2 regions of the Sphingobium sp. ba1 genome follow, and region 1 is predicted to be linked to the other one. Evidence: riboswitches for the same ligand, from Rfam matches in the RefSeq annotation. Region 1 holds a riboswitch; the other holds the start of a gene.
The links. A riboswitch is a leader RNA that binds a small molecule or an ion and turns the genes downstream of it on or off. The one in region 1 is predicted to bind thiamine pyrophosphate.
Positions count from the first base shown of each region.

Region 1 (3,417 bases):
CCAGTTCGGTCAGGAAAGGGTGGGCCAAGATGGCTTGCCGCAACGGCGCGACCTCGTCCCAAATCTCTGCGCAAAAGCTCATCATCTCGTCTCCTGTCAGAACTTGACTGAGGCGCTCGCCCCGAACTGGCGGCCGGTATTGATCGTGAAACTGTCGAACGGCCCATTGGGACCAATCCCCAACAACAGCGGCAATTGCTGCTGGCCAAAGGCGGAGATCGCCCAGCGCTTGTCGAACAGATTTTTCGCCCAGATGTCGAACGTCCAAGCGCCCTGCGTCACGCCGATCCGCCCGTCGACCGACGTATAGCCCGGCGTATGCAAGATATTGTCGATCTCGAAATCCACCCGCGACACATAAGCGACGCTCAGCCGCGCATCGACCAGCGCTGGTCCTGCCGCGCCCTCCCAGCCGATCCCGCCATTGACCGTCCAGTCGGGCGCATTGGGCGTCCGCTTACCGCTCATATCGACGATCGCCGGTTCACCCGACTCCGGCGTCGGATTGGGGGTCAGATAGCGACCCGTGCGGCTATGCGTCCAGGCGATCCCGCCATCGACGCGGAACCCTGCGCCCAGCGCCACATCGCCCGACGCCTCCAACCCATGGACATCGACTTGCGGCACCGACAGCACCACCGAATTGCCCAGGAAGACCGTATTCTGGAAATTGCTATAGTCGGTGACGAAGCCCGCGATCGACCCACGCACCCGGCCATCGCTGCTCTGCGCCTTGACGCCGACCTCGACCGACTTGGTCGTCTCGCCGGGGAACACGGCTTGCCACACATCCGTCGCGCCGGGCAGGGGATTGAACCCGCCCGCCTTGAAACCAACCGCGCCGGTCACATAAGCGGTCAGGTTCGCATTGGGCCGCCACGCCAGCGAAACCTTGGGCTGCCATTTGTCAAACGTCCGCGCCCGCTGCGCCACCAGCGCGCCGCTTGTCGAGCCGACCGTATCTTCCTTGCGCCGATCGCGGTCGTAGCGCAGCGCGGCGGTCAATTCGATCTGCGGCGCAATGTCGTAGCTCGCCTGAGCGAAGACACCGATCTGGTTCGAGCGTGTCTCCGCGCGTAACGCTTCCGCGCCGAACAGCAAAGGCCCGAAATCGTCGGTCCGGTCGCGCTCCAGCCGCTGGAAAAACAGCCCGACATGCCAACGTAGCGGACCATCGGTCATCGATGTCAGCCGCAACTCGCTGGTCCAGGCCAGAATATCAACGGGTTGAGAGATGGGCTGGATACCATCTGGAAAGAGCGGAATACCGCCTAGCGTGATTGGCGTGTCGTTGCGGAAATCCAGTTCCTCGACGAAATCCTTATGATATTCGTCATAGCCGCCGGTCCAGCTCAGGCTCAGGGTATCACCCAGCAGCTGCTCATAAGTCGCTTGAACGCCCCAATAATTGCGGTCGGAACGTCCCTCGAAATCGCCGAACGGATCGGTCAGCGCATCGCCTGCCAGCCTACCACCGTAAAGACCGGTCACATTGCCCGACGAGATATAGGCCGCGCCGCCTTCCTCCTCGGCCCAACTCGCGCGCAGTTTGAAGGTCGCGGTTTCGCTCAGCACCATCGTCGCCTTCAGCCGCAGGTTGCGGCTGATCTGGCCATCGACTTTTTTGTCGAGGAAGCTGTTGCGGATGAACCCTTCGCTGTTGCGATAGGAACCCGCCAACCGCACTTGCACACGGTCGGACAGCGGCGCATTGACCACGCCATCGGCGGTCCAAGTGAACCCATTGCCGATACCGACCGCCGCTTCGCCACCCCAATCCGGGCCGGGCTCATTCGTCGCCACGGCAATCGCGCCGCCCGATGCCGAGCGGCCGAACAGCGCGCCCTGCGGTCCCTTCAATATCTCGACCCGCGCGACATCATAGGTTCGCAGGGTGAAGAGTTCGGAATCGGCCAGCGCCAAACCATCAACGATATAAGCGATAGAAGGCGACTGGCTGCGATTGGTCGATACGCCACGTACCGATATCAAATTCGTACCTGGATCCTGATCATTGATGATGAAGATGCCCGGCGTTGCCGCGATGAAATCGTCGATCGTCGTCATCTTGCGCGCGGCAATGGCGGCGGGACCATAGACGGTCACCGTATCGGGGACGCCGATCTGCGCTTCCTCGCGCCCCCGCGCCGTGACGATGATGCGATCCGCCTCGCTCCCTTCGGCCGCCCGCGCCGCATTGGACAATACGAATGCGAAGGGTAGGGTGGACAGACAGGTAAACGAGATGATGGCGTAACGACGCATAGTCCCTATTCCTCCGCCGGTATGAGCCGGATCAGGTTCGCGGGTTTGCGGACTAGGCACCCCTTGCGCCCGATCCGCGTCTCAGCCCTGACAGCGCCAGGACACCCCGTGGGTGAATGTGCGCCTGCGACTATGCGCAGAATGTGCGAACGTCAAACGCTTCCGTGATTGGGAGGGGCCGCATAGTTTATGCTGCGGCTAGCTCCATCGAAACGCCGCAAACAAAGGCGGTTTCGATTTGAAGCGCGACATCCATGGGATGCGTAGCATTTCATCCAGGGTGGGGCGAGCCCCACCCTGGATGGCAAATCTACCGGGCGTTGAGGAGGGTGATTTGCTCTCCCAGAACGTCATGCGGGGTGCGATAGTTCAGGCACTTGCGAGGGGTGCTGTTGATGCGATCAGCAACGGCCTGGATTTCCTTATCCGATAGCAACGCCAGGTCCGTGTCAGACGGCAGGAAGCGCCGTATGCGACCGTTGCTGTTTTCCACGCTGCCCTTTTGCCAGGGTGCCGATGGCAGGCAGAAATAGCTCGTCATCGCGAGTTTCTTCTGGAGTGTCACAAAGGCAGCAAATTCCGTTCCCCGGTCAAAGGTGATGCTCTGACGCAGGGAAGGGGGCAGCATGTGCAAGTGGTGCTGGATTCCCGACATGACGCCGGCGGAATGCCGACTGGGATTGCGGGCGAGGATAGTAAACCGGCTGCGGCGCTCGACCAGCGAGGTGAGGTTGGCTTTGCCATATTCCAACCTGAAGGTCATCAGGCGCCTTCCCAATGACCAAAGCTCCTGCGATTACCGATTTCGGAAGGGCGTTTGCCAATGGTGTTGGCCAAAGGGATATGCAGACCGCGGGGCTTGCGCGCATAGCGCTGCCGTCGAGATCGACGGGCAACAGGCAGAAGGCGCCACAGGCCCTGGCTTCGTCCGTCCGGCCCATAGACGAACTGGTAGATGGTCTCGTGACAGACGGCTTCACGATTACCGCGATGGCGTCGAAGGTATCCCGCAATCTGCTCCGGCGACCAGGCTGCTGACAAGCGGTCGGCGATATAGGCGGCAAGCTCGGGCTTTCGGGCGATTTTGCCGCCACGCACCCGGCGCCTGTCCGCCATCGTTTGTGCGGCCGTTGGAAAATAGCCACGAAACAC
Region 1 is NZ_JPPQ01000053.1:13,371-16,787, forward strand. It holds gene tenA (thiaminase II) at 1-85, opposite strand, end outside; gene IL54_RS02785 (TonB-dependent receptor) at 97-2,265, opposite strand; TPP riboswitch at 2,257-2,384, opposite strand; partial or broken gene IL54_RS25795 (IS30 family transposase) at 2,576-3,417, opposite strand, start outside.

Region 2 (3,417 bases), on a different contig from region 1:
TCGTCGCGCACCTTCGCCGCCGGATGCCCCTTGGCCAGATCAGCAGCGTGGGCGGCGAGCTTGTAGGTCACCACGCCGACCTTCACGTCGTCGCGGTCGGGCAGGCCCAGATGCTCCTTGGGCGTGACATAGCAAAGCATCGCCGTGCCATACCAGCCGATCATAGCCGCGCCGATCCCTGAGGTGATATGGTCGTAGCCCGGCGCGATGTCGGTGGTGAGCGGCCCCAGCGTATAGAAAGGCGCTTCGCCGCAGGCTTCGAGCTGCTTTTCCACATTCTGCTTGATCTTGTGCATCGGCACATGGCCCGGCCCCTCGATCATCACCTGCACATCCTGTTCCCAGGCGCGCTTGGTCAGTTCGCCCAGCGTATAGAGTTCGGCAAATTGCGCCTCGTCATTGGCGTCAGCAATCGAACCGGGGCGCAGGCCATCGCCCAGCGAATAGGCGATGTCATAGGCCTTCATGATCTCGCTAATCTCGTCGAACCGCTCGTAGAGGAAGCTTTCGCGATGATGGGCGAGGCACCATTTCGCCATGATGGAGCCGCCACGCGACACGATGCCGGTGACGCGCTTGGCGGTCATCGGGATATAGGGCAGCCGCACGCCGGCATGGATGGTGAAATAGTCGACGCCCTGTTCCGCCTGCTCGATCAGCGTGTCGCGGAAAATCTCCCAGGTCAGATCCTCGGCGACGCCGCCGACCTTTTCGAGCGCCTGATAGATGGGCACGGTGCCGATCGGCACGGGCGAGTTGCGGATGATCCATTCGCGCGTGTCGTGGATGTTGCGGCCCGTGGACAGGTCCATCACCGTGTCCGCGCCCCAGCGGATCGACCAGACCAGCTTGTCGACTTCGGCGGCGACGTCGGATGCGACCGCGCTGTTGCCGATATTGGCGTTGATCTTGACCAGGAAATTGCGGCCGATCGCCATCGGTTCGGATTCGGGATGGTTGATGTTGCTGGGGATGATCGCCCGGCCGCGCGCCACTTCGTCACGGACGAATTCGGGCGTCACATAATCGGGGATTTCCGCGCCCCAATCCTGCCCGTCGCGGACATATTCGGCCAGCCGCGCCCGGCCCAGATTCTCGCGCTCCGCCACATATTCCATTTCCGGCGTGATGATGCCGCGACGGGCATAATGCATCTGGCTGACATTGGCGCCCGCCTTGGCGCGCAACGGCCGCCGCGCCCCCAGCGGGAATTGGGCCACCCCGCCGCTACGATCCGGCCCTTTGAGCCCATTATCCTCCGGCCGCACTTCGCGCGCGGCATACGTCTCCACATCGCCCCGGCCGACGATCCAGTCGTGGCGCAACGCGGGCAGGCCCGCACGAATGTCGATCTGCGCCGCCGGGTCCGTATAGGGACCGGACGTGTCATAGACGCGCACCGGCGCTTCGCCGCTGCCCGGCTCCAGCGTGATTTCGCGCATCGCGACCTTCAGCGGGCCGACATGAATTTTGCGCGACCCCCTGATGGGGCCAGTGGTGACGCCGATTTCGGTGCGGGCGGGAACATCTGCCATTTTCGTCTCTCCTTCATGGGCGAGGAGAGCGACGGCGGGCGGTGTGACGGCGCGCTGACCCTCCCTACGCCGGTGTCAGCCGGATCAGGTTCAACGGGTCGCAGCCACATAGCTGCCTCTCAACCGTCTGCGGACGGTCCCCCGGGGATGCTGGACAGGGTAAGCCGTTCGCGGCATGAGTCCAGCGCTTATGTCTCACCATCCCCCACCCGATCTTTCCACCAAGGAAGGCCGCAAGGCGTGGCGGCATGAATATCGCATGGTCGCGGTGCGCCCGCGCCGTTGGGGGCTGTGGCTGCTGACCGCCGGGTTTCTGCTGTGGCTCGCGCCGTCGGCCTTTGGCCTGCACAGCATCCTGGGCTGGTCGCCCAGCCTGATCGGCATGGCGCTGATGCTGATGGCAACGCCGCTGCTGATCGCAGGCGCGGTGCTGCGGCGGCGCTATCGGCGCGGGCGGTTGGGCACTCCCTAGAATCTGCACGGCCCGCGCGATTGGCTGTTGCATTGCAGCAGGGGGTAGCGTTTGATCGCGGCCATGCTCAAAGCCGCACTCCACCACCTCACCGCCTATCGTTACAATCGCCCGATCCGCCTGGGGCCACAGGTCATCCGCCTGCGCCCGGCGCCGCATAGCCGGACCAAAGTCCCCAATTATGCGCTGAAGATCGAACCGGCGAACCATTTCCTGAACTGGCAGCAGGACCCGCACGGCAACTGGCTGGCGCGCGTGGTGTTTCCCGATCCGGTCGATCATTTCCGCATCCAGGTCGATCTGCTCGCGGACCTCGACATCATTAATCCATTCGATTTCTTCGTCGAGCCTTATGCGGAGACTTACCCCTTCGCCTATGACGACCAGCTGAAGACCGACCTCGCCGCCTATTTCGACATCGAACCACAAGGGCCGATGTTCGACGCGATGGTGGAGCAATATGATGGTTTTCAAAGCCGGACGGTCGATTTCCTGGTCGAGGTGAACCGCCGCCTCCAACAACAGGTCGGCTATGTCATCCGCATGGAAGCGGGCGTGCAGACGCCGGAAGAGACGCTGGAAATCGGCACCGGATCGTGCCGCGATTCCGCCTGGCTGCTGGTGCAATTGCTGCGCCGCCTCGGCTTTGCCGCGCGCTTCGTGTCGGGCTATTCGATCCAGCTGGTCGCCGATGTCGAGCCGATCGAAGGGCCAAAGGGCGTGACGCAGGACGTCGTCGACCTCCACGCCTGGGCAGAGGCCTATGTGCCGGGCGCAGGCTGGGTGGCGCTGGATGCCACCAGCGGCATGTTCGCAGGCGAGGGGCATATTCCGCTCTGCGCGACGCCGCATTACAAGTCCGCCGCACCGATCAGCGGCATGGCCGAACCGGCCGAAGTCGATTTCGAATTTGCGATGAACGTGTCCCGCATTGCCGAAGCGGTGCGGATCACCAAGCCATTCACCGACAGCCGCTGGGACGCGGTGATGGCGCTCGGCGCACAGGTCGATGCCGACCTGATCGCGCAGGACGTGCGCCTGACCACCGGGGGCGAGCCGACGTTCGTGGCGGTCGATGGCGGCGATGCGGGCGAATGGAATGGCGATGCGGTGGGACCAACCAAGGCGGCCTATGCCGACCGGCTGATCCGCAAGCTGCGCGCGACCTTTGCGCCGGGCGGCCTGCTGCATCATGGGCAGGGCAAATGGTATCCGGGCGAAAGCCTGCCGCGCTGGGCCTATGCGGTCTATTGGCGCAAGGATGGCACGCCGATCTGGCGCGACGAAAGCCTGATCGCGCCCGACGATGCGCCCGACGGCGCGCGCATGGTGACGCCCGCCGACGCCCGCGCGTTCCTCAGCCATATGGCCGGGAATATGGGCTTTACCGACGAATATACCCATGCGGTC
Region 2 is NZ_JPPQ01000069.1:2,722,937-2,726,353, forward strand. It holds gene thiC (phosphomethylpyrimidine synthase ThiC) at 1-1,535, opposite strand, end outside; TPP riboswitch at 1,580-1,689, opposite strand; gene IL54_RS16395 (hypothetical protein) at 1,726-2,007, shown strand; partial or broken gene IL54_RS16400 (transglutaminase family protein) at 2,071-3,417, shown strand, end outside.
Region 2: linked by a shared signal. The riboswitch ahead of thiC (phosphomethylpyrimidine synthase ThiC) and the one ahead of IL54_RS02785 (TonB-dependent receptor) in region 1 are both predicted to bind thiamine pyrophosphate.